Regions from separate parts of the Streptomyces sp. Y7 genome, predicted to be linked through region 4. Evidence: riboswitches for the same ligand, from Rfam matches in the RefSeq annotation. Region 4 holds a riboswitch; each other region holds the start of a gene.
The links. Region 4 has a riboswitch for cyclic di-AMP ahead of ACGFW6_RS22345 (LysM peptidoglycan-binding domain-containing protein). Riboswitches for the same ligand answer to the same signal wherever they lie in the genome.
Positions count from the first base shown of each region.

Region 1: linked by a shared signal. The riboswitch ahead of ACGFW6_RS24990 (transglycosylase family protein) and the one ahead of ACGFW6_RS22345 (LysM peptidoglycan-binding domain-containing protein) in region 4 are both predicted to bind cyclic di-AMP.
Region 2: linked by a shared signal. The riboswitch ahead of ACGFW6_RS44600 (M23 family metallopeptidase) and the one ahead of ACGFW6_RS22345 (LysM peptidoglycan-binding domain-containing protein) in region 4 are both predicted to bind cyclic di-AMP.
Region 3: linked by a shared signal. The riboswitch ahead of ACGFW6_RS36720 (M23 family metallopeptidase) and the one ahead of ACGFW6_RS22345 (LysM peptidoglycan-binding domain-containing protein) in region 4 are both predicted to bind cyclic di-AMP.

Region 1 covers NZ_JBIDDQ010000010.1:101,810-108,972, reverse strand. Annotated here, with positions in the region: gene ACGFW6_RS25000 (cytochrome P450) at 78-1,358, shown strand; gene ACGFW6_RS24995 (transglycosylase family protein) at 1,524-2,582, shown strand; cyclic di-AMP (ydaO/yuaA leader) riboswitch at 2,791-2,990, shown strand; gene ACGFW6_RS24990 (transglycosylase family protein) at 2,995-3,681, shown strand; gene eno (phosphopyruvate hydratase) at 4,002-5,288, shown strand; gene ACGFW6_RS24980 (septum formation initiator family protein) at 5,399-5,872, shown strand; gene ACGFW6_RS24975 (DUF501 domain-containing protein) at 5,898-6,416, shown strand; gene ACGFW6_RS24970 (exopolyphosphatase) at 6,552-7,163, shown strand, end outside.
Region 2 covers NZ_JBIDDQ010000047.1:24,958-32,120, reverse strand. Annotated here, with positions in the region: gene ACGFW6_RS44615 (GNAT family N-acetyltransferase) at 1-198, opposite strand, end outside; gene ACGFW6_RS44610 (HPr family phosphocarrier protein) at 378-659, shown strand; gene ACGFW6_RS44605 (GntR family transcriptional regulator) at 861-1,556, opposite strand; gene ACGFW6_RS44600 (M23 family metallopeptidase) at 1,747-2,532, opposite strand; cyclic di-AMP (ydaO/yuaA leader) riboswitch at 2,545-2,710, opposite strand; gene ACGFW6_RS44595 (M16 family metallopeptidase) at 2,924-4,312, opposite strand; gene ACGFW6_RS44590 (M16 family metallopeptidase) at 4,309-5,685, opposite strand; gene ACGFW6_RS44585 (DNA topoisomerase (ATP-hydrolyzing) subunit A) at 6,105-7,163, shown strand, end outside.
Region 3 covers NZ_JBIDDQ010000024.1:98,698-105,860, reverse strand. Annotated here, with positions in the region: gene ACGFW6_RS36725 (PrsW family intramembrane metalloprotease) at 1-1,075, shown strand, start outside; gene ACGFW6_RS36720 (M23 family metallopeptidase) at 1,200-2,225, opposite strand; cyclic di-AMP (ydaO/yuaA leader) riboswitch at 2,237-2,394, opposite strand; gene ACGFW6_RS36715 (PP2C family protein-serine/threonine phosphatase) at 2,628-3,689, opposite strand; tRNA gene ACGFW6_RS36710 (tRNA-Met) at 3,815-3,888, opposite strand; gene ACGFW6_RS36705 (dihydrofolate reductase family protein) at 4,001-5,134, opposite strand; gene ACGFW6_RS36700 (MarR family winged helix-turn-helix transcriptional regulator) at 5,201-5,716, shown strand; gene ACGFW6_RS36695 (MBL fold metallo-hydrolase) at 5,969-6,748, opposite strand; tRNA gene ACGFW6_RS36690 (tRNA-Lys) at 6,945-7,017, opposite strand; gene ACGFW6_RS36685 (amino acid permease) at 7,137-7,163, opposite strand, start outside.
Region 4 covers NZ_JBIDDQ010000008.1:213,496-220,658, forward strand. Annotated here, with positions in the region: gene ACGFW6_RS22335 (CHRD domain-containing protein) at 1-369, opposite strand, end outside; gene ACGFW6_RS22340 (polyprenyl synthetase family protein) at 561-1,571, opposite strand; cyclic di-AMP (ydaO/yuaA leader) riboswitch at 2,720-2,901, shown strand; gene ACGFW6_RS22345 (LysM peptidoglycan-binding domain-containing protein) at 2,907-3,635, shown strand; gene ACGFW6_RS22350 (HAD family hydrolase) at 3,670-4,500, opposite strand; gene fahA (fumarylacetoacetase) at 4,809-6,029, shown strand; gene ACGFW6_RS22360 (M56 family metallopeptidase) at 6,306-7,163, shown strand, end outside.

The sequences.
Region 1 (7,163 bases), on a different contig from region 4:
CCACATGAAGGCCGGAGCCGTGCCTCCATCCGGAGACCGTCTCCGCACCCCTCTCCCCCTCCGGATACCGTCAAGGAGTGACCAACCAGCCCCACCCCCCGACCCCCCTCACCGAGGCCCCGGAACTCTTCACCTGGGAGTTCGCGACGGATCCCTACCCCGCCTACGCCTGGCTCCGTGAACACGCCCCCGTTCACCGGACCCGGCTGCCCAGCGGGGTGGAGGCCTGGCTGGTCACCCGGTACGCCGACGCCAAGCAGACGCTCGCCGACAACCGGCTCTCCAAGAACCCCGCTCACCACGACGAGCCCGCGCACGCCAAGGGCAAGACGGGTATCCCGGGGGAGCGCAAGGCCGAGTTGATGACGCATCTGCTCAACATCGACCCGCCGGACCACACGAGGCTTCGCCGGCTCGTCTCCAAGGCCTTCACGCCCCGCAGGGTCGCCGAGTTCACGCCACGGGTGCAGGAGCTCACCGATCAGCTCATCGACCGTTTCGCGGCGGAGGGGAGCGCCGACCTCATCCATGAGTTCGCCTTCCCCCTGCCCATCTACGCGATCTGCGACCTGCTCGGCGTTCCGCGCGAGGACCAGGACGACTTCCGGGACTGGGCGGGCATGATGATCCGGCACCAGGGCGGCCCCAGAGGCGGCGTCGCACGGTCCGTGAAGAAGATGCGCGGTTATCTGGCCGACCTCATCCACCGCAAGCGAGAGGCACTTCCGGCCACCCCCGACCCGGGCGAGGACCTCATCTCCGGTCTCATCCGCGCCTCCGACCACGGTGAGCACCTCACCGAGAACGAGGCCGCGGCCATGGCCTTCATCCTGCTGTTCGCCGGCTTCGAGACGACCGTGAACCTCATCGGCAACGGCACCCTCGCCCTGCTCACCCACCCCGAACAGCGCGCCCGCCTCCAGACCTCCCTGGCCGCCCACGACACCGCTCTCCTGGAGACCGGCGTCGAGGAACTCCTGCGCTACGACGGCCCGGTCGAACTCGCCACCTGGCGTTTCGCCACCGAGCCGCTCACCGTCGGCGGGCAGGACATCGCGGCCGGCGACCCCGTCCTGGTCGTCCTGGCCGCCGCCGACCGTGACCCGGAGCGGTTCGCCGACCCCGACGTCCTCGACCTCGGCCGTCGCGACAACCAGCACCTCGGCTACGGCCACGGCATCCACTACTGCCTCGGCGCCCCGCTCGCCCGTCTGGAGGGCCAGACCGCCCTCGCCACCCTTCTCACCCGCCTCCCGGATCTCCGACTCGCTGTGGAGCCGCAGGAGTTGAGGTGGCGCGGCGGGCTCATCATGCGCGGACTGCGCACGCTTCCGGTGGAGTTCACCCCTGTTGGGTGAGTACGTCCGCCTCCGTAAACGTGACACGCGCTCATGTCTGTGATCTTCACGTGATCTACGCGGCATTAACTTGTGACAAGTGATCGTCTGCCTATACGTTCACGGATCAACAAGGCGCAGAGGTTTACGCGCCGTGTTCAGTGCTGCCTCGCGAAAGGTCCCCGCATGCTCTCCGGGAACGGTCGTCACCGTCGCCCCCGTCAGGCTCCGGCTCTCCTCGTCGCGGCCGGAGTCACCGGGTCCGCGATCGCCATCCCGCTCCTCGGCGCCACCGGCGCGAGCGCCGCCGACGGCACCGTGTGGGACAAGGTCGCCGAATGCGAGAGCGGAGGCTCGTGGAGCGCCGACAACGGCGACGGGCACTACGGCGGCCTCCAGTTGACCCAGGACGACTGGGAGCGGTACGGCGGTCTCGACTACGCCTCCAGCCCCGACCTGGCCAGCCGCTCGCAGCAGATAGCCGTGGCCCAGGAGATCCTCGCGGACCAGGGGACCAGGCCCTGGGGTACCTGCGCGGTGCTCAACGGCCTCACCAAGAAGTCCGGATCGGTCGACCTCGACACCGGGGTGGAGGACGACTCGCCCTCCGCAGTGTCCGGATCCTCCGGATTGCTCGATTCGTCCAACTCGTCGAATTCATCGGATTCGTCGTCGGAGTCCGACTCTTCCGACTCCAGTGGCGCCTCCGAGTCGTCGACGCCCTCCGGTGATCCTTCGGAGTCGGCGAGCGGCACCCCGGATGCTTCGTCCGAATCGCCCGGGAAGTCCTCTTCCTCGCCCTCTTCGTCCGGTAAGTCCGAGAAGCCCTCGACGTCCGATGCGTCCCCCGAAGCGAGCGCCTCGCAGTCACCGGAGAGCTCGCCGACCGAGGCGGCCAATGCGGACAATGAGGACAACTGGTCCCAGGATGCGGGCTTCTGGAGCCTCGTCGACACCGGTTCGGTCGACGGCGCGGCCGAGGGTGCGGTCGAGGAGGCGACGGCCGGCACCGGCCGGCACCGCGGCCCCAGCGCCGAGGAGAGTGACAGCGCCGAGGTGACCACCAAGTCCACCGGGCGCCACGCCTCGTACAAGGTCCGCGAGGGCGACACGCTCGCCTCCATCGCCGACTCCCTTGACCTCGACGGCGGATGGCGCGCGCTGTACCAGGCGAACAAGAAGGCCATCGGCACCGACGCGGACCACATCTCCCCCGGTCAGACCCTGGACGTCCCCGTCGCATAGTGGTCGAACAGGGCGAAAAACTGGGCCAGTTCGCGTCACGTTTCGCGGCTAATGTCCGATTGATCAGCAGTGAGAGATAGATCTCAGAAGCCCTGATCGTCTTTGTAAATCCGCGAATCGCGTGTCTACGGTCGTGACCGCTCGCCTCCAGTGCGAGCCCCGACAGCCGTCACGCCGAATCCTGCCGGCGGCCGTACGGGAACAGTCGTCGCGTCAAGCGCCGTAGGCAGGAGCGGGGGACCCAAGGTTTGCGCCGGGTCCGGCAGTTGAGGCCTTTCGAGGCCGCACCGCCGGAGCCGGCTCGGGGTGAAGCCGCGCAGCGGGAGCCGAGAGGCGAACGTGCGCGGCCGGGCAACTCAACCGGCCCGAACCCGACAGCTCACCTCGTAGGCGTCGGTGAGGGGATCCAACCATGCTGTTTTCCAGCAAGGGCAAGCACCGTCGTCCGTCCAAGGCCGCCCGTGCCATCGCCGTCGTCGGCGTCACCGGTGCCGCCGCCGTCGCCGCCCCGCTGATGGCCGCCGGCAACGCCTCGGCCGCCACCGCCTCCGAGTGGGACGCTGTCGCCCAGTGCGAGGCCGGCGGCAACTGGTCGATCAACACCGGCAACGGCTACTACGGCGGTCTGCAGTTCTCCGCCTCCACCTGGGCCGCGTACGGCGGCACGGCGTACGCCTCCACCGCCGACCAGGCCACCAAGGCCCAGCAGATCGAGATAGGCGAGAAGGTCCTCGCGGGCCAGGGCAAGGGTGCCTGGCCGAACTGCGGCACCGGCCTGTCGAGCGCCGCGTACAACGGCTCCTCCGCCGGCTCCTCGCAGAGCACCGAGTCCACCACCCGCTCCTCCGAGCAGCAGTCGGCCTCCCGCTCCGCCGACCGCCCGGCCGCCAAGAAGAGCACCAAGACCGTCACCACCCCGACCGGCAAGAAGGTCAAGAAGGGCGACGGCGAGTACAAGGTCGCCAAGGGTGACACCCTCAGCTCGATCGCGGCCGAGCACGACGTCAAGGGCGGCTGGGAGAAGCTCTTCAAGCTGAACAAGGACATCGTCGAGGACGCCAACCTGATCTACCCGGGTCAGCAGCTGCACCTCAAGTAAGAGGGCGCGGCCACGGCGAACACGCGGCCGACAGCTGAACCACAGCGCCCTCACATCCGTGGACCTCATAGTGAGGGCGTCGTGCGGACCACCCCCGTCCCCACGAACACCCCGCCTCGGTGCGTTTTCCCCCGTACGCACCGGGGCGGGGCTCTTTCTTGTGTGCGGTTGTGTGCGGACGTTTTTGTTCCGTTCGGAAACAATTTACTCTCGGTTCTGTCCACGGGGCGGTCGACCGCTGGTCTGACGCCCGGAGCCGGTTAGGCTCGTCTCGCAGTCCCACCGCGGACCGCGTACCCGCGTCACATCCCAAGAAGGAGATGCTCGTGCCGTCCATCGACGTCGTCGTAGCCCGGGAAATCCTGGACTCCCGAGGCAATCCCACGGTCGAGGTCGAGGTCGGCCTCGACGACGGCAGCACGGGTCGTGCCGCCGTCCCGTCCGGCGCCTCCACGGGCGCCTTCGAGGCCATCGAGCTCCGCGACGGTGACCCGAACCGCTACCAGGGCAAGGGTGTCGAGAAGGCCGTCCTCGCCGTCATCGAGCAGATCGGCCCGGAGCTCGTCGGCTACGACGCCACCGAGCAGCGCCTGATCGACCAGGCCATGTTCGACCTGGACGCCACCGACAACAAGGGCTCCCTCGGCGCCAACGCCATCCTCGGCGTCTCCCTCGCCGTCGCGCACGCCGCCTCCGAGGCGTCGGACCTGCCGCTGTTCCGCTACCTCGGTGGCCCGAACGCGCACCTGCTGCCCGTCCCGATGATGAACATCCTCAACGGCGGATCCCACGCGGACTCCAACGTCGACATCCAGGAGTTCATGATCGCCCCGATCGGCGCGGAGTCCTTCTCCGAGGCGCTGCGCTGGGGCACCGAGGTCTACCACACCCTCAAGAAGGTGCTGAAGGGCCGCGGCCTGTCCACCGGCCTCGGCGACGAGGGCGGCTTCGCCCCGAACCTCGGCTCCAACCGTGAGGCCCTCGACCTCATCCTCGAAGCGATCAAGGAAGCCGGCTACGCGCCCGGCGAGCAGATCGCCCTCGCGCTCGACGTCGCCGCCTCCGAGTTCTACAAGGACGGCAAGTACCTCTTCGAGGGCAAGGAGCGCTCCGCCGCCGAGATGACGGAGTACTACGAGGAGCTCGTGGCGGCCTACCCGCTCGTCTCCATCGAGGACCCGCTGTTCGAGGACGACTGGGCCGGCTGGAAGGTCCTCACCGACAAGCTGGGCGACAAGGTCCAGATCGTCGGCGACGACCTCTTCGTCACCAACCCCGAGCGCCTGGCCCGCGGCATCGACGACGGCGCCGCCAACGCGCTCCTCGTCAAGGTCAACCAGATCGGCTCGCTCACCGAGACCCTCGACGCCGTCGAGCTCGCCCAGCGCAGCGGCTTCAAGTGCATGATGTCCCACCGCTCCGGCGAGACCGAGGACGTCACCATCGCCGACCTGGCCGTCGCCACCAACTGCGGCCAGATCAAGACCGGCGCCCCGGCCCGCTCCGAGCGCGTCGCCAAGTACAACCAGCTGCTGCGCATCGAGGAGATCCTCGACGACGCCGCGGTGTACGCCGGCCGCAGCGCCTTCCCGCGCTTCAAGGGCTGACCTCACCTGACCCCACCTGGGTAAGGCTTAGCCAGTCGTACGTACGTCCCCGTACTCGGTCCCGTACCGTGTGCGGGGACGTATGCACGTGAAAGGGGAGGCGAGAGCCGATGGCCGTCAAGGACCGGGACCGTTTCTCCACCGCGACCAGGATCCGGTTGCTCGGCGAGCAGACGGCGGCCCGCGTCTACCGCTCCCAGACCAAGCGGCAGGCCCGGCGCTCCCGGCTCACCGGACGCGCCGCGCTGCTCGCCCTGGTGGTCTGCTCCCTCGTCGTGGCGCTGGCCTACCCCATAAGGCAGTACGTCTCCCAGCGCGCCGAGATCGCCGACCTCCAGCGGGAGAAGGAGGAGGCCGCCCAGCGCGTCGAGGACCTGCGTGACATCAAGGCACGCTGGCAGGACGACGCGTACGCCGAGCAGCAGATCCGGCAGCGGCTGCACTATGTGATGCCGGGGGAGACCGGCTACATCGTGGTCGACCCGGACGCGGCGAAGAAGTCGCGGACCGACCGGAGCGCGGCCGACCGCCCCTGGTACGCGAACATCTGGGACGGGGTCGACAAGGCCGACGCCGCCCAGTGAGAACCGAACCGATAGAAAGACAGGCATGGAAACGCCCCCGCCGCCCACCCCGCGCACCGAGCCCACCGACGCGGATGTCGAGGCCTTCAAGCAGCAGCTCGGCCGTCCGCCGCGCGGGCTGCGCGCGATCGCGCACCGGTGCCCCTGCGGGCAGCCGGACGTGGTCGAGACGGCCCCTCGCCTGCCCGACGGCACGCCCTTCCCGACGCTGTACTACCTGACGTGCCCGAGGGCCTCCTCGGCGATCGGCACGCTGGAGGCGAACGGCGTGATGAAGGAGATGTCGGCGCGGCTGGAGAGTGATCCGGAGCTGGCCGCGGCGTATCGCTCCGCGCATGAGGACTACATCCGGCGGCGGGACGAGATCGAGGAGCTGACCGGGTTTCCGAGCGCGGGCGGGATGCCGGACCGGGTGAAGTGTCTGCACGTCCTGGTCGCGCACTCGTTGGCGGCCGGGCCGGGGGTGAATCCGCTGGGGGACGAGGCGATCGCGATGCTGCCGGAGTGGTGGATGAAGGGGCCGTGCGTGGTCGCGGCGGAGTGATCCCGCCCCGCCCCCGCCGCCCCTGCCCGTCCCGTCCCGGGGGCCGCGCCCCCGGATCCCCGCATCGGCCTGAACGGCCTCGTCCTCAAACGCCGGACAGGCCGAAAGAGCCTCCGTACCTCTGAAAGGTCCCCTATGACCCGCGTCGCCGCCATCGACTGCGGTACGAACTCCATCCGGCTTCTCGTCGCCGATGTCGACCCGGACACCGGTGAACTCGTCGACCTGGACCGTCGGATGACCATCGTGCGCCTCGGCCAGGGGGTCGACCGCACGGGGCGGCTGGCGCCGGAGGCGCTGGAGCGTACCTTCGCCGCGTGCCGTGACTACGCGGCCATCATCAAGGAGCACGGCGCCGAGCGGCTGCGCTTCGTCGCCACGTCCGCCTCGCGGGACGCCGAGAACCGCGACGAGTTCGTGCGCGGTGTCGTGGACATCCTGGGCGTCGAGCCCGAGGTCGTCACCGGGGACCAGGAGGCGGAGTTCTCCTTCACGGGCGCGACCAAGGAGCTGACGGGGCGTGCGGATCTGCACCGGCCCTACCTCGTCGTGGACATCGGCGGCGGCTCGACCGAGTTCGTCGTCGGCGAGGAGCACGTCCGCGCGGCGCGCTCCGTGGACGTCGGCTGTGTGCGGATGACCGAGCGCCACCTCGTGCGCGACGGCGCGGTCTCGGACCCGCCCTCCGCCGAGCAGATCGCGGCGATACGGGCCGACATCGAGGCGGCCCTCGACCTCGCCGAGGAG
Region 2 (7,163 bases), on a different contig from region 4:
GTCCTTCGCGGACAGTCGCGGGTAGGGCGCGAAGAAGCGGTAGTACTTCGACTCGTCCGACACCTGCTCGTAGAAGCTGACCAGGCGCTCGGCGTCATCAACGGTGATGGGGCGGATGCGCGCGGTGCCGCCGTCGCGCAGCACCACGTCGGCTTCCCAGTGGGCGGGGTACTCGTGCCTGTCCGAGGCGCTCTGCATGGGGCCCAGATTACGGCTCGCGTACGACAACGGCGCGAGGCAGTCTGTTCGGGACGTCACGTGGGGTCGAGGCCGCGACCCCACGGTCACTTCGGGAGGGACAGCCGTCCCGTTCCGGCGTGCTTCACGAGTGTGGGAAACTGGTCTAGACAACCCTGAGAACCGAAGGGCAGCATCACATGGCTGAGCGCCGCGTCAACGTCGGCTGGGCCGAGGGCCTCCACGCCCGCCCCGCCTCCATCTTCGTCCGAGCCGCCACGGCCGCAGGCGTCCCGGTGACGATCGCCAAGGCTGACGGCAACCCCGTCAACGCGGCCTCCATGCTGGCGGTCCTGGGCCTGGGCGCCCAGGGCGGCGAGGAGATCGTCCTCGCCTCCGACGCCGAGGGTGCGGACGCCGCCCTCGACCGTCTGGCCAAGCTGGTCTCCGAGGGACTCGAGGAACTGCCCGAGACGGTCTGAACGACCTGAACGGGCCTCCGTAGCGAACGGTGAAGCCGCGTCCGCCTTTCCGGCGGGCGCGGCTTTACTGTTTCAGCGGGCGCCGCCTCGCTGTTTCGGGCAGGCGCCGACGGAATTCACGGCGCGACCGGTCGTGAATCCGAAAAGGGCAGCGGAAATTCCTCCCCGCCGAATACCTTCTCTTTGTATACGGCGCGCGTGTTAATGCCGCAGGCTCGGCATGTTTACGGGATGTTGCGAATTCCTCACACGGTCCGCGCGCTCGCCGCCCGCGGCGAACCGCAGGCGGTGCGCGGAGAGGGAGCGCTCGGTGTGCAGCGCCGTGATCGCGCGGGCGCGTTCGCCGTCGCCGCGCGCCACCGCGTCCACGATCGCGCCGTGCTCGGCCCAGGACTCCACGGGATCGACCGGCGCTTCCACGGCGTACATCCAGGCGATCTTGTGGCGCAGCTGAGCCAGGATCGAGGTCAGGGCCGGACTGCCGGTGGACTGGGCGAGCGTCTCGTGGAACCAGCCGCCCAGGGAGCGCAGGTCGTCGCTGTTTCCCCGCCTGGCCCGCTCCTGCCCCAGCCTGACCAGGCCGCGCAGGACCTTCAGATGGGCCTCGGTGCGCCGCTGGGCGGCCCGGGAGGCGCCGAGGGGCTCCAGCAGGCCGCGCATCTCCAGCAGGTCGGCGGCCTCCTGCTCGGTCGGTTCGGCGACGCACGCGCCCGCGTGACGCCGGGTCACCACGAAGCCCTCCGCCTCCAGGGTGCGCAGGGCCTCCCGCACGGGGACGCGGGAGACGCCGTAGCGGCGGGCGAGCAGTTCCTCGGTGAGCCGGCCGCCACGCTCGTAGACACCGGCGACGATGTCGTCCCGGATCGCCGTGCACACCGAGTGCGCCGGAATACGCATGCCCGACCTCCGCCTTAATCCCCGTGAAACGTCGACCAATGACGTGTTCCCGAGGACTCTATTGCAACCGGCCGGAATTTCCGACGGGGAGCCGAAATCCATGCATATTTTTTGGTCAGCGGGGGGTCGAAAACATCGAAAGCCCCGGCTCGGGGAGCCGGGGCTTCGAAGGGACGCGCGGGGGGCAGCGTCAGACGTTCACGCCGTGCCCGCGCAGATAGGCCACGGGGTCGATGTCGGAGCCGTACTCCGCCGTGGTGCGGGCCTCGAAGTGCAGATGCGGCCCGGTGACGTTGCCGGTGGCGCCGGAGAGGCCTATCTGCTGGCCCGGGGTGACGGACTGGCCCACCGAGACGCCGATGGACGACAGGTGGCCGTACTGCGTGTACGTGCCGTCGTTCATCTTGATCACGACGTTGTTGCCGTACGACCCGCCCCAGCCGGCCTCGACGACGGTGCCGGCACCGACGGCGTGCACGGACGTGCCGCTCGCGGCGTGGAAGTCGACGCCGGTGTGGCTGCCGGAGGACCAGACGGCACCGCCGGTCTTGTAGCCGGTGGAGACGTACGAGCCGGCGATCGGGGCGACGTACGACAGCAGGCGCTTGCGCTCGGCCTCGCGGGCGGCGCGCTCCTTGGCCTCGCGCTTCGCCTCGGCCTGCGCGGCCGCCTTCTCGCGCGCGGCCTCCTGAGCGGCCTTCTTCGCGGCGGCGGCCTCGGCGGCGGCCCGTTCCTGGGCGATCGCCTGGGCGTCGATCTGGTCCACGATCGAGTTCTCGACGGTGACGACCGGGATGAGGCCGGTCTGCTCGGCGGCGGGCTCGGCGGCCAGCGCCGGGGCGGCCAGGGTGCCGACGACTCCGGTGGCGGTGAGCGCGGCGACTCCGGCCGCGCGGGCGGTGGTGCGCTCGAACCGGCCGGGCCTACGGTGCTTCCCGGTGGGGCGGTTCTTCCCCGTGGCGCAGGTGAACGCCATGAAGTGGCTGGTCCTTTCCTTCCCTCTCGCCTACCGGGTTAGCTGACGGGTTCGGAGCAGGAAGGTCTCCTACGGACCCCCTCGCGACTCGCGCGGGCGTCCGATTCACCCCAGGGACTACGGGTGGGTCCCCGGCTCCCCTGGCTCGCGCCGTACGGGGACTCGGCGATGACTGTCCGGTGCCGCGGGCGCGGCGCACTGCCTGACGGACAGCCCGGAAGACGCTAAACGCGGCATCTTTCAATCCCCAAACGGATCGCGGCTTTTGTAGCGCATCCCACAGGCCAGACAGGCAACCTCTCCCTCAATTCGGGCATAAAGGGGCCCTGGTGACTCTTGGGTCACCAGGGCCCCTGCACGCGCGTGGCGCCGGACGGCGCGAGCTCGTCCTCTACTCGGCTGCCACGACGGTCACTTCACCGATGCCGAGGGCCTCGACGGGCTCCCGGATCTCGGCCGCGTCGCCGACGAGGATCGTGACCAGACGGTCCACCGGGAAGGCGCTCACGGCCGCCGCGGTGGCCTCGACCGTGCCGGTCGCGGCCAGCTGCTGGTACAGCGTCGCCTGGTAGTCGTCGGGCAGGTGCTGCTCGACCTGGTCGGCCAGCGTGTTCGCCACGGAGGCGGCGGTCTCGTACTTCAGCGGCGCCACCCCGACGAGGTTCTGCACGGCGAAGTCCCGCTCGGCGTCGGTGAGCCCCTCGGCGGCGACCCCGCGCAGGACCTTCCAGAGGTCGTCGAGGGCCGGACCGGTGTTCGGGGTGTCGACGGAGCCGCTGATGGCGAGCATCGCCGCGCCCGTGCCGTCCGGGGCGGAGCGCAGGACCTGGCCGAAGGCCCGCACGCCGTAGGTGTAGCCCTTCTCCTCACGCAGGACCTTGTCCAGCCGGGAGGTGAGGGTGCCGCCGAGGCAGTAGGTGCCGAGCACCTGCGCGGGCCACACGCGGTCGTGCCGGTCCGGGCCGACACGGCCGATCAGCAGCTGCGTCTGGACCGCGCCGGGACGGTCGACGATGACGACGCGTCCGGTGTCGTCCGCGATGACCGGCGGGACCGCGCGCGCCTCGCCCGGGGAGCCGGTCCAGGCGCCCAGGGTGTCGCCGAGCAGGGCGTCGAGGTCGACGCCGGTGAGGTCGCCGACGACCACGACGGTGGAGGTGGCGGGGCGTACGTGCCGCTCGTAGAAGGCGCGTACGGACGCCGCGTCGATGCCGGCGACGGTCTCCTCGGTGCCCTGGCGCGGGCGGGACATGCGCGCGGTCGCCGGGAACAGCTCCTTGGAGAGCTCCTTGGCGGCCCGGCGCGAGGGGTTGGCCAGCTCGTGCGGGATCTCGTCGAGCCGGTTGTTCACCAGGCGCTCGACCTCGCTGTCCTCGAACGCGGGCGCCCTGAGGGCGTCGGCGAGCAGGCCGAGCGCCTTGGACAGCCGGGAGGCGGGCACCTCCAGGCTGACCCGGACGCCGGGGTGGTCGGCGTAGGCGTCGAGCGTGGCGCCGCAGCGCTCCAGCTCGGCGGCGAACTCCTCGGCGGTGTGCTTGTCGGTGCCCTCGGACAGGGCGCGCGCCATGATCGTGGCGATGCCGTCGAGGCCCTTCGGCTCGGCGTCCAGGGGCGTGTCCAGGAGCACCTCGACGGCGACGACCTGCTGGCCGGGGCGGTGGCAGCGCAGGACCGTGAGGCCGTTGTCCAGCATGCCGCGATCGGGCGCCGGGAACGCCCAGGGCCGGGCCTGGCCCGCCTGGGGCTGCGGGTGGAACTCCATGCTGGCGAGCTCGGTCACTGCGCCGACTCCTCGTTCTGGTCGGTGGCGGGGGCGGCCCCGTCGCCGGCGGCGGCTTCCGGTTCCTCGGCCTCGTCGGCGACCGGCTCGTACACGAGCACCGCGCGGTTGTCGGGGCGCAGCCGGGCCTGGGCGACGGCCTTGACCTCCTCGGCGGTGACGTCGAGGACGCGCTGGACGGCGGTGAAGGCGAGCTGCGGGTCGCCGAACAGGACGGCGTACCGGCACAGTTCGTCGGCGCGGCCCGCGACGGTGCCGAGCCGGTCCAGCCACTCGCGCTCCAGCTGGGCCTGCGCGCGCTCCATCTCCTCGGCGGTGGGGCCCTCCTGCGCGAAGCGGGCGAGCTCCTCGTCGACGGCCGACTCGATGACGGGCACCTCGACGTCACCGGAGGTCTTCACGTCCAGCCAGCCCAGCGAGGGCGCGCCGGACAGGCGCAGCAGGCCGAAGCCGGCCGCCACGGCCGTACGGTCGCGCCGCACGAGCCGGTTGTACAGGCGGGAGGACTCGCCGCCGCCGAGCACGGTCAGCGCCAGGTCGGCGGCGTCGCACTCGCGCGTGCCGTCGCTCGGGAGGCGGTAGGCGGCCATCATCGCCCGCGCGGGGACGTTCTCCTCGACGACCTCGCGCAGCTGCTCGCCGATGACCTCCGGCAGCGAGCCGTCGCGCGGGGCGGGCTTGCCGTCGTGCCCCGGGATGGTGCCGAAGTACTTCTCGACCCAGGCGAGCGTCTGCTCCGGGTCGATGTCGCCGACGACGGACAGCACGGCGTTGTTGGGCGCGTAGTAGGTGCGGAAGAACGCGCGGGCGTCCTCCAGGCTGGCCGCGTCCAGGTCGGCCATCGAACCGATCGGCGTGTGGTGGTAAGGGTGTCCGTCGGGGTACGACAGCGCGGTCAGCTTCTCGAAGGCCGTGCCGTACGGGACGTTGTCGTAGCGCTGGCGGCGCTCGTTCTTGACGACGTCCCGCTGGTTCTCGAGGCTCACCTCGTCGAGTGCCGTCAGGAGGCTGCCCATGCGGTCGGCCTCCAGCCACAGCGCGAGCTCCAGCTGGTGGGCGGGCATGGTCTCGAAGTAGTTGGTGCGCTCGAAGCTGGTGGTGCCGTTCAGCGAACCACCGGCGCCCTGGACGAGCTCGAAGTGCCCCGTGCCCTTGACGCTGTTCGAGCCCTGGAACATCAGGTGCTCGAAGAGGTGGGCGAGTCCGGTACGGCCCTTGACCTCGTGGCGGGAGCCGACGTCGTACCAGAGGCAGACCGCGGCGACCGGCGTGAGGTGGTCCTCGGAGAGCACCACGCGCAGCCCGTTGGCCAGGCGGTGCTCCGTCGCGGTGAGGCCGCCGGATTGTGCCTCCGGTGTGGCCGTGTGACCCATGGGCAAGGTGTCCTTCCGGTCGCGTGCACTTCGTTGTGCCGAGCAGTTCGGCATGAGTTCCTGCCACTGTATGCAGCGTGCGAAGGCTCGGCGAAGTTCCCGGTCAGAACCGCTGCCTCGGGACGCGCGTGTGGCGCGTGGGTCGGATGTGCCGTGTGTGCGCGGGGCGGTCACTCCGGCGAGTGAACGCTTGTGGGGCGTGAGCTTGCCACCGGGGTCGGAGTGCCTGTGCGGGCTCCCTGGTCCAGGCCTGTCGGTGCTCGATGGCGGAGTCGGTCGCCGACGAGGGCCGGCGTCGGCGACACTTCTCAGGCGCCGGGCCGGAGCCCAACATCGGGTCCTGGTCGGTGGTTGTCAGTGCCGCGGTCCACAATGGTCCGCGTCAGATCCGTCCACGCTTCAGCAAGGAGCCGGCAGCGATGGCCCGCCGTAGCACGAAGACCCCGCCGCCCGACGACTCGTACGAGGAGAAGATCCTCGACATCGACGTCGTCGACGAGATGCAGGGCTCCTTCCTCGAGTACGCGTACTCGGTCATCTACTCCCGCGCCCTGCCCGACGCCCGCGACGGCCTCAAGCCGGTGCATCGCCGCATCGTGTACCAGATGAACGAGATGGGCCTGCGCCCCGACCGCGGCTATGTGAAGTGCGCCCGCGTGGTCGGCGAGGTCATGGGTAAGTTGCACCCGCACGGCGACGCGTCGATCTACGACGCGCTGGTGCGCATGGCCCAGCCCTTCTCCATGCGCGTCCCGCTGGTCGACGGCCACGGCAACTTCGGCTCGCTGGGCAACGACGACCCGCCGGCCGCCATGCGGTACACCGAGTGCCGTCAGGCGCAGGCGACGAGCCTGATGACCGAGTCGATCGACGAGGACACGGTCGACTTCACCCCGAACTACGACGGCCAGGAGCGGGAACCGGTGGCGCTGCCCGCCGCCTTCCCGAACCTCCTGGTCAACGGCGCGTCCGGGATCGCCGTCGGCATGGCCACGAACATGCCGCCGCACAACCTCGGCGAGGTCATTTCCGCCGCCCGCCATCTGATCCGCCACCCGAACGCGGATCTGGACACCCTGATGAAGCACGTCCCGGGCCCCGACCTGCCCACCGGCGGCCGGATCGTCGGCCTCGCCGGCATCCGGGACGCCTACGAGACCGGCCGCGGCACCTTCAAGATCCGCGCCACGGTCGAGATCGAGACCGTGACCGCCCGCCGCAAGGGCCTGGTCGTCACCGAGCTGCCCTTCACGGTCGGTCCGGAGAAGGTCATCGCCAAGATCAAGGACCTGGTCGGCTCGAAGAAGATCCAGGGCATCGCCGACGTCAAGGACCTCACCGACCGCGAGCACGGCCTGCGCCTGGTCATCGAGATCAAGAACGGCTTCGTGCCGGAGGCGGTCCTGGAGCAGCTGTACAAGCTGACGCCGATGGAGGAGTCCTTCGGCATCAACAACGTCGCCCTGGTCGACGGCCAG
Region 3 (7,163 bases), on a different contig from region 4:
CGCGGCGCTGATAGCGATCGTCGCGAACAGCTTCGCGACCAGATGGATAGCGACCGCGACGGCGGATCCCTCGCACGCGGACACCCTGGGAGCGACCGTCATAGCGCCCGTGGTGGAGGAGTTGGCGAAGGCCGCGGCCGTGCTGCTGGTCTTCCTCTTCCGCCGCCGGGACTTCACCGGCATCGTCGACGGCGTGGTGATAGCCGGGGTCACCGCCACCGGCTTCGCGTTCACCGAGAACATCCTCTACCTCGGCACCGCCTTCGGTACCGACCAGCTCTCCGGCGACAGCGGCATCGCCTCCGTCACGGCGGCGACCTTCTTCGTCCGCGTCATCATGTCGCCCTTCGCGCACCCGCTCTTCACCGTGCTGACCGGCATCGGCTTCGGAATCGCCGCGCTGTCGGGCGAGCGCCAGCATGTGCGCCGGGTCCTGCTCCCGTTCCTCGGCCTGCTGCTCGCGATGGGCATGCACGCCCTGTGGAACGGCTCCTCCACCTTCGGCGAGTACGGCTTCTTCGCCGTGTACGCGACCCTCATGGTGCCCGCGTTCGGGCTGCTGACCTGGCTGGTGATCTGGACCCGCCAGCGCGAGCTGCGGACCGTGCGTGAGGAACTGCCCGCCTATGTCATGGCCGGGTGGCTGTCGCCGGGCGAGCCGTTCGCGCTGGGCTCGATGCGGGACCGCCGGGTGGCCCGGCAGTACGCGCGTCGGCGCGGCGGACGGGCGGCGGCGCGGACGGTCGCGCAATACGAGGCCTACGCCACGTCGCTGGCGTTCCTGCGGCACCGGGGACGCCTCGGGAAGGCCGGCGCGGACTTCGTCGTACGGGAACAGGAGCTCCTGCAGGCCCTGTGGCACCGCCGGGAGTTCGCCCGCCCGGCCCTGGAACACGCGGCCTCAGCACAGGCCCGGCAGGCACACGAGCACGGATACGGGCACGGGCACGGGTACGGGTACGGGTACGCATACCCGGCGCCGGCGCCGGTCTACTGGCAGTCCTACGGCCAGGTCGACGGGCCCGGGTACGGCCCGACGGCGCCGTACCCCGCGTACAACCCGTACCGGACGTGACCGGGCCGGCGCACGGGAAGCGTTGACCGGCTCCGCGGACATGCCGAAAACCGGCAGCCCTGACGTCGGGGGGTCGTCGCCAGGACCGCCGGGGATCAGAAGTGGATACCCGTTTCGGGGTGGGTCAGGGGGTGAGGCCCTTGCCCTGGAGCCAGGCCATCGGGTCGATGCCGTTGGTGCTGCCGTCGGGGTGCACCTCGAGGTGCAGGTGGGCGCCGGTCACGTTGCCGGTGGCACCCACGCGGCCGATGACGTCGCCGGTGTTGACCTTCTGGCCCACGCTGACGCTGATCGAGGACTGGTGCGCGAACCAGAGCTCGGTGCCGTCGTCGAGGGTGATCTCGGTCTTGTAGCCGTAGGAGCCGTCCCAGCCGGCGAAGGTGACCGTGCCGGAGTGGATCGCCTTGATCAGCGTCCCGGTGGGGGCGGCGAAGTCGAGGCCGGTGTGGTACCCGGAGGACCAGTAGGCGCCGGCCTGGCCGAACGTCGAGGTGATCGTGTACGAGGAGGTCGGCAGCGTGTACTGCTTGGCCAGCTCGGCGAGGCGCTCGGCCTCGGCCTTCTTGCGGGCCTCCTCCTCGGCGGCGGCCTTCGCGGCGGCGGCCTTGGCCTTGGCCTCGGTCTCCGCCTTGGCGGCCGCTTCGGCGGCCTCCTTCTCGGCGGCGGCGACGGCGGCCGCGGCGGCCTTGCTGTCGATCTGGTCCTGCTGGAGCTCGGCCTGCGCGATGATCCGGCTGCGCAGCGCCTCACCGGCGTCCGAGGTGCCCTGCGCGGTCTGCTCGGTCGTCTCGCCCATCGTGCTGAGGGCGGTGGCCGTGTCCTCGGCGGGCTCGGAGGAGTCGTCGGAGATCAGCGGCAGGTCGGGCATGGTGATGGCGACCGGCGGCTTGCCGCTGTTCGCGCTGGCCATGCCGCCCGCGCCGACGGCGGCTATGACGCCTACGCCGAGAACGGTGGAGCTGCGGGCGAGTCCCCCGCCACGCTGCTTGGAGACGCGGTGCCTGCCACGAACGGGACGAAGGGAATCCGCGGTGGGGTTCCACTCCTCGAACGGGCCCTCGTCGGTGCGGTTGCGGTCGTAGCCGAAGGTTTCCGTGCTGCGCTGACTCGGCACGAACGGGGCTTGCGGAGCAGGCCGGTTGGACGCCACGTGGGCGTACTCCTTTCCTTCCTTCTCGCCTACCGGGTTAGCTGACGGGTTCGGAGCAGGAAGGTCTCCTACGCGCGTATATCAACCGTGACTTCCCGGCGATATCCGCGCGATTCACCCCAGGGTGGTGGTTCCCCGGCTCCCTTGCGGGACTCGGCGCGTGCGCACGGAGCCGACTCTTGTGACGGCTGGGACGACCGCGCTGCGTTATCGAACGTTAATAGACGCGGGGTGCGGATTCCAAGCTGTTCCTCTTGATCATTAACGATTTCCGCCTGGACTTACGGGTCACGAGTGGCCTAAATCGGGCGAGTTGGCCAAACCTCAGAGACCACATAGGTATTGACGGTGTGTCAGTTGTTATGCGGAGGGGGGTCGTCCGATCACCCCCGGTGACGACGATCAGGGCCGGCGTACGGCCATGAGCGCCATGTCGTCCGCCATTCCTCCACCGGAGTGCCGTCTCACCTCCACCGAAAGCACACCAAGCAGGGCACCGGGTTCGCGCAGCGCGTTGGCGCGTCCCGCGAGACCCGTCTCGGGGTCGTAGAACCGCCCGCCCTCGTCCCGTGCCTCGGACAGTCCGTCGGTGTACAGCAGCAGCGTGGCCCCGCCCGGGAAGGCGGCCTCGTCGGCCCGGTCGGGCCAGGCGCCCAGTTCGCCCATGCCGAGCGGCAGGGCGGGTTCGGTGGCGGGCAGCGGCCGTACGGTCCCGTCGGCGTACAGCAGCAGCGGTGACGGATGCCCGCGGTTGACGAGGCGCACGATCGCCTCGCCGTGCGGGAGTTCGGCGAGTACGGCGGTGGTGAACCCCTCGCGGGCCTCGATCCCTTCGCGCCGGGTGCGCTCGCGCGCCAGGGCCCGCTCCAGCCGCTGCGCGACCGCCTCCAGCGTGGCCTCCTGCTCCGCGGCCTCCCTGAAGGCGCCGATCACGACGGCGACCGCGCCGACCGCGCTCATGCCCTTGCCGCGCACGTCCCCGACGATCAGCCGGACGCCGTGCGGACTGTCCTGCACCGCGTACAGGTCCCCGCCGATGGAGGCGCCCTCCTGCGCCGCCTCGTAGCGCGCGGCGATCTCGAAGCCGCCGATCCGCTCGGCGGGCTCCGGCAGGACGGCCCGCTGGGCGGCCTCGGCGATCTCACGGACGGAGGCGAGGCGCTCGTCGCTGCGGCGGACGAGGAGATGGATGAGGACGGCGAGCACGGAGACGACCACGGTGGTGACCAACTCGGTGATCACCTCCGCCTTGGGCAGGCCGCCGTGCAGGCCGCGGAGCACGAGCAGCACGGTGACGGCCACGACGCCGGTGAGCACCGTGCCGCGCAGCGAGTAGAGAGGGGCGGCGACCAGGGGCGCGGCGGTGAAGAAGGGAGCACCGGTGAAGTCGGTGGGCGTGACGTGGTCGTACACGGCACCCATCGCGATCAGCAGGGCGGGGAGCGACCGGACGAACCGGCGCACGTATGAGATCCGCCCTTCCTCCACCCCACCAGGGTTGCCGAAGCGGAGGCGGGGAGCGAGCGGTGAGAGCCGACCGGGAAAACACTCAGGGCCGGAACTGATGAGTTCCGGCCCTGAGCCTTCAGTAGCGGGGACAGGATTTGAACCTGCGACCTCTGGGTTATGAGCCCAGCGAGCTACCGAGCTGCTCCACCCCGCGTCGGTGAAACCAATAGTACGCCATCCGCGGGACGCTCAGCACACGACTTTCCGGCACACTGCCCTGAACAGGACTTTTCGGTCACCAGTGCGGGCCACGTCACACCTGGCGCTCAGGGCAGGAGGTGCGCGTTGGGTGCCTTGGCCCGCTCCGCGTACTCCGGCAGGACCAGGACGTCCACGCCCCGCGCCGCGAGCATTCCGCTGCCGTCGGCCCCCGTCACGAACGTGTCCGGCTCCCGCCAGGCCGTCACCACCCGGCGGACCCCCGCTTCGAGGATCAGCCGGGCGCAGGGCACGGGGCGGGACGAGCGGTGCGTGCACGGCTCCAGGCTGCTGTACACCGTGGCGGAGGCGAGCCTCGGATCCCCGGCCGCGATCTTCGCCAGTGCCGCCTCCTCCGCGTGCACCACCCGATCGCCGCTCTCCCGCGAGTGCCCGCGGGCCAGCTCGGTCCCGTCGGCCGCGACGACCACCGCGCCGACGCTGAAGGCCGTCTCCGACGGCGGACACAGCTCCGCCAGCTCGCACGCCAGCGCCAGCCAGTGCCGGTCCGCGGCGGAGGGGAGGGCACCGCTGCCGGGTGCGGTGGGCGCGTAGCGCATCAGGACGACGTCCTCGATGGGGCGGGACTCCAGCAGCCGCAGCCGGCCGCCCTGGTAACCGCCCGGCCCGAACAGCCGGGGCGCCTCGGGGTCGCCCACGAACAGCGGCGCCAGCACCAGCTGCAGTTCGTCGGCCAGCCCCTGCGTCATGAGCTGCGTGTGGACGGTGCCGCCGCCCTCGACCATCAGCCGCTCGACGCCGCGCACCTCGCGCAGATGCGCCAGCAGGGCCCGCCAGTCCAGCTCCGGCCCCAGCACGACGACGTCCGCCGCGACCGGCGACCGGCGCAGCCGCTCCGCGCCCTTCTCCGTCGTGTAGACGATCTTCTCGCCGCCGGTGTGCCAGAAGTGGGCCGCCGCATCCAGCTCGCCGGAGGCGCTGACCGTGACCTTCAGCGGATACTCGGGCCTGCCCGCCGCCGTGCGCGCGGCCCGCCGCTCGGCCGAGTTCACCAGCAGCCGCGGGTTGTCCGCCCGGATCGTGCCGGCGCCGATCAGGATCGCGTCCACCGACGCACGGACCTCGTCGACCCGGTCGAAGTCGGCCGGGCCGGACAGCAGCAGGCGCTCGGTGGTGGTGTCGTCGAGGTAGCCGTCCAGGGACACGGCGGCGGACAGCAGGACGTAGGGGTACGACGGCATCGGCGCGCTCTCCGGCTCGGCAGACTCGATCTTGGTTCAAGTTTGAAACAAACCTACACTGATGGCATGACGACTCGCTGGCTCACCCCCGAGGAGCAGCGCGCCTGGCGCGCGTACATCGGCGCCGTCCACCTGGTGGAGGACGCGCTGGACCGGCAGCTCCAGCAGGAGGCCGGCATGCCTCACATGTACTACTCCATCCTGTCCACCCTGTCCGAGTCCCCGGAACGGCGGCTCCGGATGACCGATCTCGCGGAACGGCTGAAGATCACCCGCAGCCGGCTCACGTACGCCGTGACACGGCTGGAGAAGGACGGCCTGGTCCGGCGCGAGGACTGCCGCTGGGACAAGCGGGGCAGCATCGCCGCGCTCACCGAGGAGGGCATGACGGTCCTGGAGGGCGCGGCGCCCGGCCATGTCGAGACGGTGCGCTCGGTACTCTTCGACCGGCTGAGCCCGGAACAGGTCGGACAGCTGGAGGAGATCTTCACGCAGGTCACCGAGGGCTTCCAGGGCGAGACGGCGAACGCCGCCGGGGAGGACGTGCCCTGGCGGCGGCGTTCGGGCAAGTCCTGCTCGTGACCCGGACGGGAAATCTGTTGATTCCTGCGCGCGAAGGTCCTCCAGACCCAGCACACCCTGCCGCTGGGCGACCTGACGAAGCTCAGCGCCGGCTGAGCCCGCTCTCCTCAAGGGACCGTTCTCTGCGGAGGGTTCGAGGGTTCACGGAGAGGAGATCACGGGCCGGCGGGAACTCGCCCTGCGCCGAGGGGGGAATCGTCCTGCCCGGCCGGCACCGTGCTCGGCCTGCCCCCGGAGGGCACCGGGTGCCACTCACCCCCATTGCACGCGCTCGGTCAGCCCCGCGGCCTCGAAGGCGGCCGCCAACTCCTCGCGGCCCTCGGTGAAGTGGGCCCAGCTGTCGAAGTGGACCGGGACTATCCGCCGCGCATCGAGAATCCCGGCGGCCTCGGCGGCCCGCGCGCTGTCGAGGGTGAGGAGCTGCCGGTCGAGGACCGGGGTACGGGCGGCGCCGGCGAACAGCACGGCGAGGTCCACCGGCCCGAACCGCTCGGCGACCTCCTCGACCGGCCCGAGCTGGGCGTTGTCCCCGCTGACATAGACGGTGGGCAGCCCGTCCCCGGTCAGCACGAATCCGACGACCTGTCCGACGACCGCTTCGAGCTGCGCCCGCTCCCCCGGCCCGTGCAGCGCGGGCGCCCCGGTCACGGTGACGACACCTCCACCGGGCCGCTCCACCTCCACCGACTCCCAGTCCGCCAGCCCACGCGCGGTCCCGCCGAGCCGCTGGGCCCCGCCGGGCGTGGTCAGCGTGAGCGGTACGTCGGCGAGCAGCGCCCGCCCGGAGACGTCGAGGTTGTCGGGGTGCTCGTCGTGCGACAGCAACACCAGGTCGATACGGCCGAGTTCACCGACCGAGCCCGACGCGGGAGCCGTCTTGGTCAGGGCCCGGCCACCGCCCAGTGGGTAGTCGCCGGGCGCGTCGAACGTGGGGTCGGTGAGAATCCGCAGGCCGCCGTACTCGATCAGGGCGGTGGGACCACCGAAGACACGGACGGGAACCTGCTCACTGGTGATGCGGGTGGCAGCCATCGACAGTCAGACCTCACGGTTGCGAGTGAATGTATCCGTGAGACGACAGTAGCCATACCTCACGGATGGACGCAAGCAAGAACGTGAGAAGTCGGGAGCGCCGACAGGCCCCGGACAACGCAACGGCGCCCGGGCCGACCAAAGTCGACCCGGGCGCCGCAAGCAGAACGGACGGTCTCTCACCGTCCGCGAACCGTAGGCCCTGTGGGACTCGAACCCACAACCAATGGATTAAAAGTCCACTGCTCTGCCAATTGAGCTAAGGGCCCAGGCGATGTTGCCACCCCGAGCATAGCCCGACGTGGCCGAGTCTCCGATCGGGTATCGGGGTCACGGCCGCGTCGGCGGTGGCACAGGGTGCCGGAATGAGCCCTCACGCACCGAAGTGCTACGGATCCACCGGTTCGGGCGCCCC
Region 4 (7,163 bases):
GGTGCCGCGCCAGGTGACGGCGACGGACACCTTGTCGCCCTTGACCTTCACGAACTCCAGGGCGGCACCGTCCTTGTCCCCGACTGCGGGGCCGCCCGCTACGGGCACCTCGTTGGCCCCGCGAAGACTGGCCGCGAGGATCGTGCCCCCGCTGCCACCGATGCCGCCGCTGCCCTCGCTGCCCGCTCCGGCGGCTCCGCTCTGGCTCACGATCCCCTGCGCGTCGCTTCCGGCGTGGCCCGCGTGGTCGGCGCGGTTTCCTCCGGCGGCGAAGGCGGGAATCACCGCGGCGGCGACACCACCGGCGGCGGCCACCGCGACGGCGGTGACGATCAGGCTCTTACGGCGCTTCGAGAACGTCGTCTTCATGCCCATGATTCTGTTTTCTCCCCGTAATGCAGCTGACGCCCCCTGCGTCAGCTTCTGGGCATTCATACGGAGGGGATCTTAGTTTGGACTCAGTCCAGACTTGTGACCTGCATCACATGCTCGAACGGGGGAGGCGGGGATGGCGGCTCCTCAGCCGCCCCCCGGATACACACCGTCGCGTCGGCCGGCCCTCAGCCCGCCCGGTGCACCACGGCGTCGCACAGCTCCATCAGCGCGGCCTTCGCGTACATGTCCGGCAGCGGCGCGAGCGCGGCCCGCGCTTCCTCCGCGTACCGCACCGTGTCGCGGCGCGCCTGCTCCAGCGCCGGGTGCTCACGGAGTCCGGCCACCGCCTCCGCCAGCCGCGCGTCGTCGCTCAGGTCGGAGTCCAGCAGCTCGCACAGCGCGATGTCCTCGGCCAGCCCCAGCCGCGCGGCCCGCTCCCGCAGCCGCAGCACCGTCAGGGTCGGAACGCCCTCGCGCAGATCCGTACCCGGCGTCTTGCCGGACTCGTGCGAGTCGCTCGCGATGTCCAGGACGTCGTCCGCCAGCTGGAAGGCGACACCCAGCCGCTCGCCGTACTGCGTCAGCACGTCGACCACCGCCTCGTCGGCGCCCGACATCATCGCCCCGAACCGGCACGACACGGCCACGAGCGACCCGGTCTTCCCGCTGAGCACGTCCAGGTAGTGGTCCACGGGGTCGCGCCCGTCCTGCGGGCCCGCCGTCTCCAGGATCTGTCCGGTGACCAGCCGCTCGAACGCCTCGGCCTGCACCCGCACCGCCTCGGGCCCGAGGTCGGCGAGGATGTGCGAGGCACGCGCGAAGAGGAAGTCGCCGGTCAGTACGGCGACCGAGTTGCCCCAGCGGGCGTTCGCGCTGTCGACACCGCGCCGTACCGCCGCCTCGTCCATCACGTCGTCGTGGTACAGCGTCGCCAGATGGGTGAGCTCGACCACGACGGCCGACGGGACGACCCCCGGCGCGTACGGGTCCCCGAACTGGGACGTGAGCATCACCAGCAGCGGCCGGAACCGCTTCCCACCCGCTCGCACCAGGTGCTGGGCGGCCTCGGTGATGAAGGGGACCTCACTCTTGGTGGCTTCGAGCAATCCCTCCTCGACAGCCGCCAATCCGGCCTGGACATCGGCTTCCAGAGCCTGGTCCCGCACGCTCAGCCCGAACGGCCCGACGACGGTCACGAGGGGTCTCCTGTCTGCTGGTGTCCACTGCCGGTTACACGGTTTGTCGATAGGTCGCTGCCATCACTCAAGTCAGCGTATCCGGTCGCGTTTCGATCACCGATGCCGCCCACCCGTCCACCACGGGCGGTATCGGATCACGGCCGGAATATTTTTGATCACCTGATAAGGACGGATATCGATCGACTTATAGGGAAGTAGCGCCCCGTACCCCGAACCGAGGTCGACGCCGAAGCCGACACCGGCACCGCCACCGGGTCCGGGAGTACCCCTTCCGTCCTCGCCCACGCCTCCCTCGATCGGCCCAGGACCTCCCCACCCCGGCCCACGGCGACATGGACATGCCGAGTCGCGACGCGCGACGCGCGACCCGCCCGCCGCACCGGCCGAACGGAACCCCGCTCACGCGTATCCGTATGCCCCTCTTCCGCGAGACGACGCACCACGACCCCTTCCCCCTGCCGGACGCCACGGTCCACCCGCCGGACGACTGCCATGACAACGACTGGCACCACAGGGGAGGTTCCACAGCCTCGCCGCCGTCCCGCCATCCGAGGGCCGCACTGATGGAACCGGAGGGCGCACGCTCGGCGCACTTCGAGCCCGCAGGAACTCCCGGTACGCGCAAGCCCGTTGGTCCGCCCCTGAGAACCCGAGCGCCCCAGCGCCCCAGCGCATGAGGACCTGGGCACCCGAGCGCCCGGGTTGCCGCGAAGAGGCCCTGGGAACGCCGACGACCGACGAGGCGGATCCGCTACGAGACCAGCGGCGACCGGGACCATTTCGTGACTTTTGGCTAGGCCGTCCGCCCCGGGGGCGAAGAGGCGCTTTTCGGTCCGACATGGGAAAAACGGACTCCACGGACAGCCACTTATAGGCGAGTTGGAGCCATTGCCCGATTTGCCATGCTTGCGCATACCAGTGAGTTGGGTCACTCGGACCGGTCGCGCACCCGGCCGGGAAGACCCCCTTCCCTCCTTGCCGCGAAAGCAAGTTGAGGATTGGCAACCGCAAAGGATCAAGCGCCCCATACGCACCAGACCATGGTCAAACTGCACGAGAGGTGACCTCGGCACTTGTTCCGGGCATGTGCTCTCGCATACGTTCCCGCTCGTCGGGCGGACGCCTAATCCTGCCGCTGCCCGAGTCATCCACCCACGCAACTCACACACGCACGGCAGGAGCGGGGGACCCAGGTAAGCCGCCGGACCGGACGCCTTGATGGCGGACCGGACCGGCTAGGGGTGAAGTCGCGCTGCCGCACGGTGGCCCGGCCGGGCATCTCCCGCCCGAACCCGACAGCTCACCTCGCAGGCGTCGGAGAGGAACAGCGCCATGCCCCGAGGCAAGCACCGCCGCCCCCGCACCAACCCGCTCACCCGTCGTGCCGTCATCGCCGGAACCGGTACCGCCGCTCTCGCCCTCCCCCTCCTGAGCGCGACCACCGCGAGCGCCGCCGAGCCCGCCACGGCCAAGGTCGGGTCCGTCGCGTACACCACCAAGAAGGGCGACACCCTCTACGGCATCGCCGACCGGTACGACGCCCAGGGCGGCTGGAAGCAGCTCTACAAGGACAACCGCAAGGCCATCGGCGACAACCCCCGGCTGATCCACCCCGGCACCGACCTGAAGGTCCGGGCGACCAAGAAGGTCAGCACGTCGGACAAGACGGCCTCCAAGGCCGCCGCGCCCGTCAAGAAGTCCTCCGTCGCGCAGGCCACCCAGTCCTCCGTGAAGACGTTCCCGGACAACCTCGACGGCTGGATCCGCAACGCCCTGGACATCATGGAGCAGAACGGAATTCCCGGGTCGTACGAGGGCATTCACCGCAACATCATGCGTGAGTCGTCCGGCAACCCGCTGGCCATCAACAACTGGGACTCCAACGCGGTGGCCGGCACCCCGTCGAAGGGCCTCCTCCAGGTCATCGACCCCACCTTCGCGGCCTACCACGTGCCGGGGACCGTCTACGACCCCTACAACCCGGTGGCGAACATCGTGGCCGCGTGCAACTACGCGGCCGACCGCTACGGCTCGATCGACAACGTGAACGGCCCCTACTAGGAGCCGCGAGCCACCCATCGGCGCATATAGCCCCTTACCGGGCGATATGTGCCAGGGTGTCCGCGAAGAGTCTCTCGAGGACGACGGCGATGCCGTCGTCCTCGTTCGACTCCGTGATCTCGTCGGCGACCGCCTTCAGTTCGGGATGCGCGTTGGCCATCGCGACCCCTCGGGCGGCCCAGTCGAACATGGGGATGTCGTTGGGCATGTCCCCGAACGCGATGGTCTCGCGCGGACCGAGGCCGAGGTGTTCGGCGGCCAGCGCCAGACCGGTCGCCTTGGTGATGCCGCATGGCTGGAGTTCGACGGTGCCGGGCCCCGACATGGTGACCGTCGCCAGCGAACCGACCACCGAACGCGCCGTCGCCGCCAACTCGTCGTCCGACAGCGTCGGATGGCGCAGCAGCACCTTGCTGATCGGCTCGCACCACAGGTCGTCACGGCGCCTGACGCGTACCGCGGGCAGCGTGGGGTGCGGCATCAGATAGCCGGGCTCGATGAGCGTGAGCCCGTCCACGCCGTCCTGGTCGACGGCCGCGTACACCTGGCCCACCTCGGCCTCGATCTTGCCGAGCGCGGTCTCCGCCAGCTCCCGGTCCAGCGTCACGGACCACAGCAGACGATCCGCGCCGGCGTCGTACAGCTGCGCGCCCTGTCCGCACACCGCGAGCCCCGTACTGCCCAGGATGTCCAGCAGCGGCCGCACTCTGGGCGCCGGCCGCCCGGTGACGACGAGGTGCTGGGCACCGGCCGCCGCCACCCGCGCGAGCGCGTCGAGGGTCCGGTCCGAGAGCGTGTCGTCACCTCGGAGCAGCGTCCCGTCCAGGTCAGTGGCGATGAGTGAATATGCGATGGGTGGGGCCATGATCAGAGAATACGGACAGGAGGCCCCATCGACTCGACCTGAACCGGACGGCTGCTGTGTTCACATGTGTTGACACCTGTTCCGGTTCCATTTCTGCTAATGGACGCGCAACTGCCGTCCGCCCGCCGCGATTTCACTCCCCCGTGGCCACGTCGTGCGCGCGATACCCCGCCGAGGGTGACGACCTGCTGTTTCACCGGCCCCGGCGACGCGGGTTCTCGCACTGCCCAAGGCAGGCGGCTCACCCGTAACGTGTGGCCCGACCGACCACATGGCATACGGAGCGTATGAGAGTGAGGCAGCACCCCATGCCCCCCTTCGATCTCCCCGAGGGCGACCCCTTCGGCACGCACAACCTTCCGTACGGCGTCTTCTCCCTTCCCGGTTCGGACTCCGCGCGACGGGTCGGCGTCCGGCTCGGCGACCACGTCCTCGACGCGGGCAGGGCAGCCCACGCCCTCGGTTCGCCCTACGCCCCGCTGCTCGCACAGGACTCCCTGAACCCGCTCCTCGCCGCCGGCCGCACCACCTGGTCCGACGTGCGGCGCGCGCTGACGGCCTGGGTGACGGTGCCGGCGCACCAGGACGCCATCCGCGACCTCTTCCACCCCCTGTCCTCGGTGACCCTGCACCTGCCCTTCCAGGTCGCCGACTACGTCGACTTCTACGCCTCCGAGAACCACGCCCGGAACGTCGGCCAGATCTTCCGCCCCGACGCCGCGGACTCCCTGACCCCGAACTGGAAGCACCTGCCGATCGGCTACCACGGCCGCTCCGGCACGGTCGTGGTGTCCGGCACGGAGGTCGTGCGCCCGTCGGGGCAGCGCAAGGCCCCCACCGATCCGGCGCCGGTCTTCGGCCCCTCGATCCGCCTCGACATCGAGGCCGAGGTCGGTTTCGTGGTCGGTACGCCGTCGCGCATGGGCGAGCCGGTCGCGCTGGGCGACTACCGGGAGCACGTCTTCGGCCTGTGCCTGCTCAACGACTGGTCGGCACGCGACATCCAGGCCTGGGAGTACGTCCCGCTCGGCCCCTTCCTCGGCAAGTCCTTCACCACGTCGGTGTCGGCGTGGATCACCCCGCTGGACGCCCTGGACGACGCGCGGGTGGCACCGCCGCAGCGCACGCACCCCCTGCTGCCGTACCTGGACGACTCCGGCTCCGAGACCGAACCCGGCGGCTACGACCTGCGTGTCTCGGTGGCCGTCAACGGCCATGTGATCTCGGAGCCGCCCTTCTCCACCATGTACTGGACGGCCGCCCAGCAACTCGCCCATATGACCGTGAACGGCGCCTCGCTGCGCACCGGCGACCTGTACGGCTCCGGCACGATCAGCGGCCCGACCGAGCGCGAGCGCGGCTCACTGCTGGAACTGACGTGGAACGGCCGCGACCCGCTCGAACTCCCCGACGGCAAGCGGACGTTCCTGGAGGACGGCGACGTGGTGACGCTGTCCGCCTGGGCGCCGGGGCCGGGAGGGGTCCGGGTGGGACTGGGTGAGGTCACGGGGCGCATCGCGGCGGGGTGACGTGGAGGCCGGAAGCGGGGCCAGGGTCGAGGGCGCGGCCAACTCGCCCATGCCGCAGGACGTTTCGTGTCCTCGGCCAGGCTGGCGGCGCCGGGGCCGGACGGTTGCGCGGTCGGCGGCCCCGACCGCGCATTCGACGCGTCTTTCCCCCTGACTCCGTCGACCGTCACCGTCATACTGACTGGCGGTGGGACGCGCGCCGTATCCGGTGTGGGCGGCCCGCCGGCCCGCACGGCCGCCCCCGCATGTTCCTGTCCAGGATCCGGAGACCCAGGCATGACCGTCTGCATGCTCCTGTTGAGCATCGTCGCCCTGGCGGCCGCCGTACCCGTCCCCCGGGCGCTGACCCGGGCCACCTGGCCGGAACGGGAACCCGTGGTCGCGCTCTGGGTGTGGCAGTGCCTGGTCGCCACCGTCCTGCTGTGCTGCCTGACGGCCCTGTCCCTGGGCGCGGCCGCCGTCTTCGGCACGGTGCGCACCCAGCTCTTCGCCCCGGCCCCGCCGTCCGTGGCGGAGGCGTACGACCTCTCGGCCGCGCCGGTCTGGGCGGCCGTGCTCACCGTACTGCTGGCCTCGGGTGCGGCCTGGACGACCGCGATGCTGGCCCGCGAGGCCGTCGAGGCCCGCCGGCGACGCGGGGTGGCCAGGGCCCACCTGCGAGAACGCGCCCCCGACCTGCCCGCGGGCCTGGGTTCTGCGCGCGGCCCGCTGCTGGTGCTGGAGGACGAGTACCCGGACGCCTGGTGGATGCCCGGCAGTCCGGCCCAGCTGATCGTCACCACCGGTGCCCTGCACCGCCTGACCGACCACCAGCTCGACGCGGTCCTCACCCACGAACGCGGCCATGCCCGCGCCCACCACGACTGGCTGCTGCACCTGTCCACCGCGCTCGCCACCGGATTCCCCCGCATCCCGTTGTTCGCCCACTTCTGCGACCAGACCCACCGCCTGGTCGAACTGGCCGCCGACGACACCGCGTCCCGTCGCTGCGGTCATCTGACGACGGCCCTGGCCCTGATCGAGCTCAACCAGCACCGAGGCGTCCTGTCGTGCGCTTCCACCCACCGGCTGCTGGGCGAGCGCGTCGACCGCCTCCTCCAGCCCCCGCCCCGCCTGGGCCGCCGCGACCGCGCG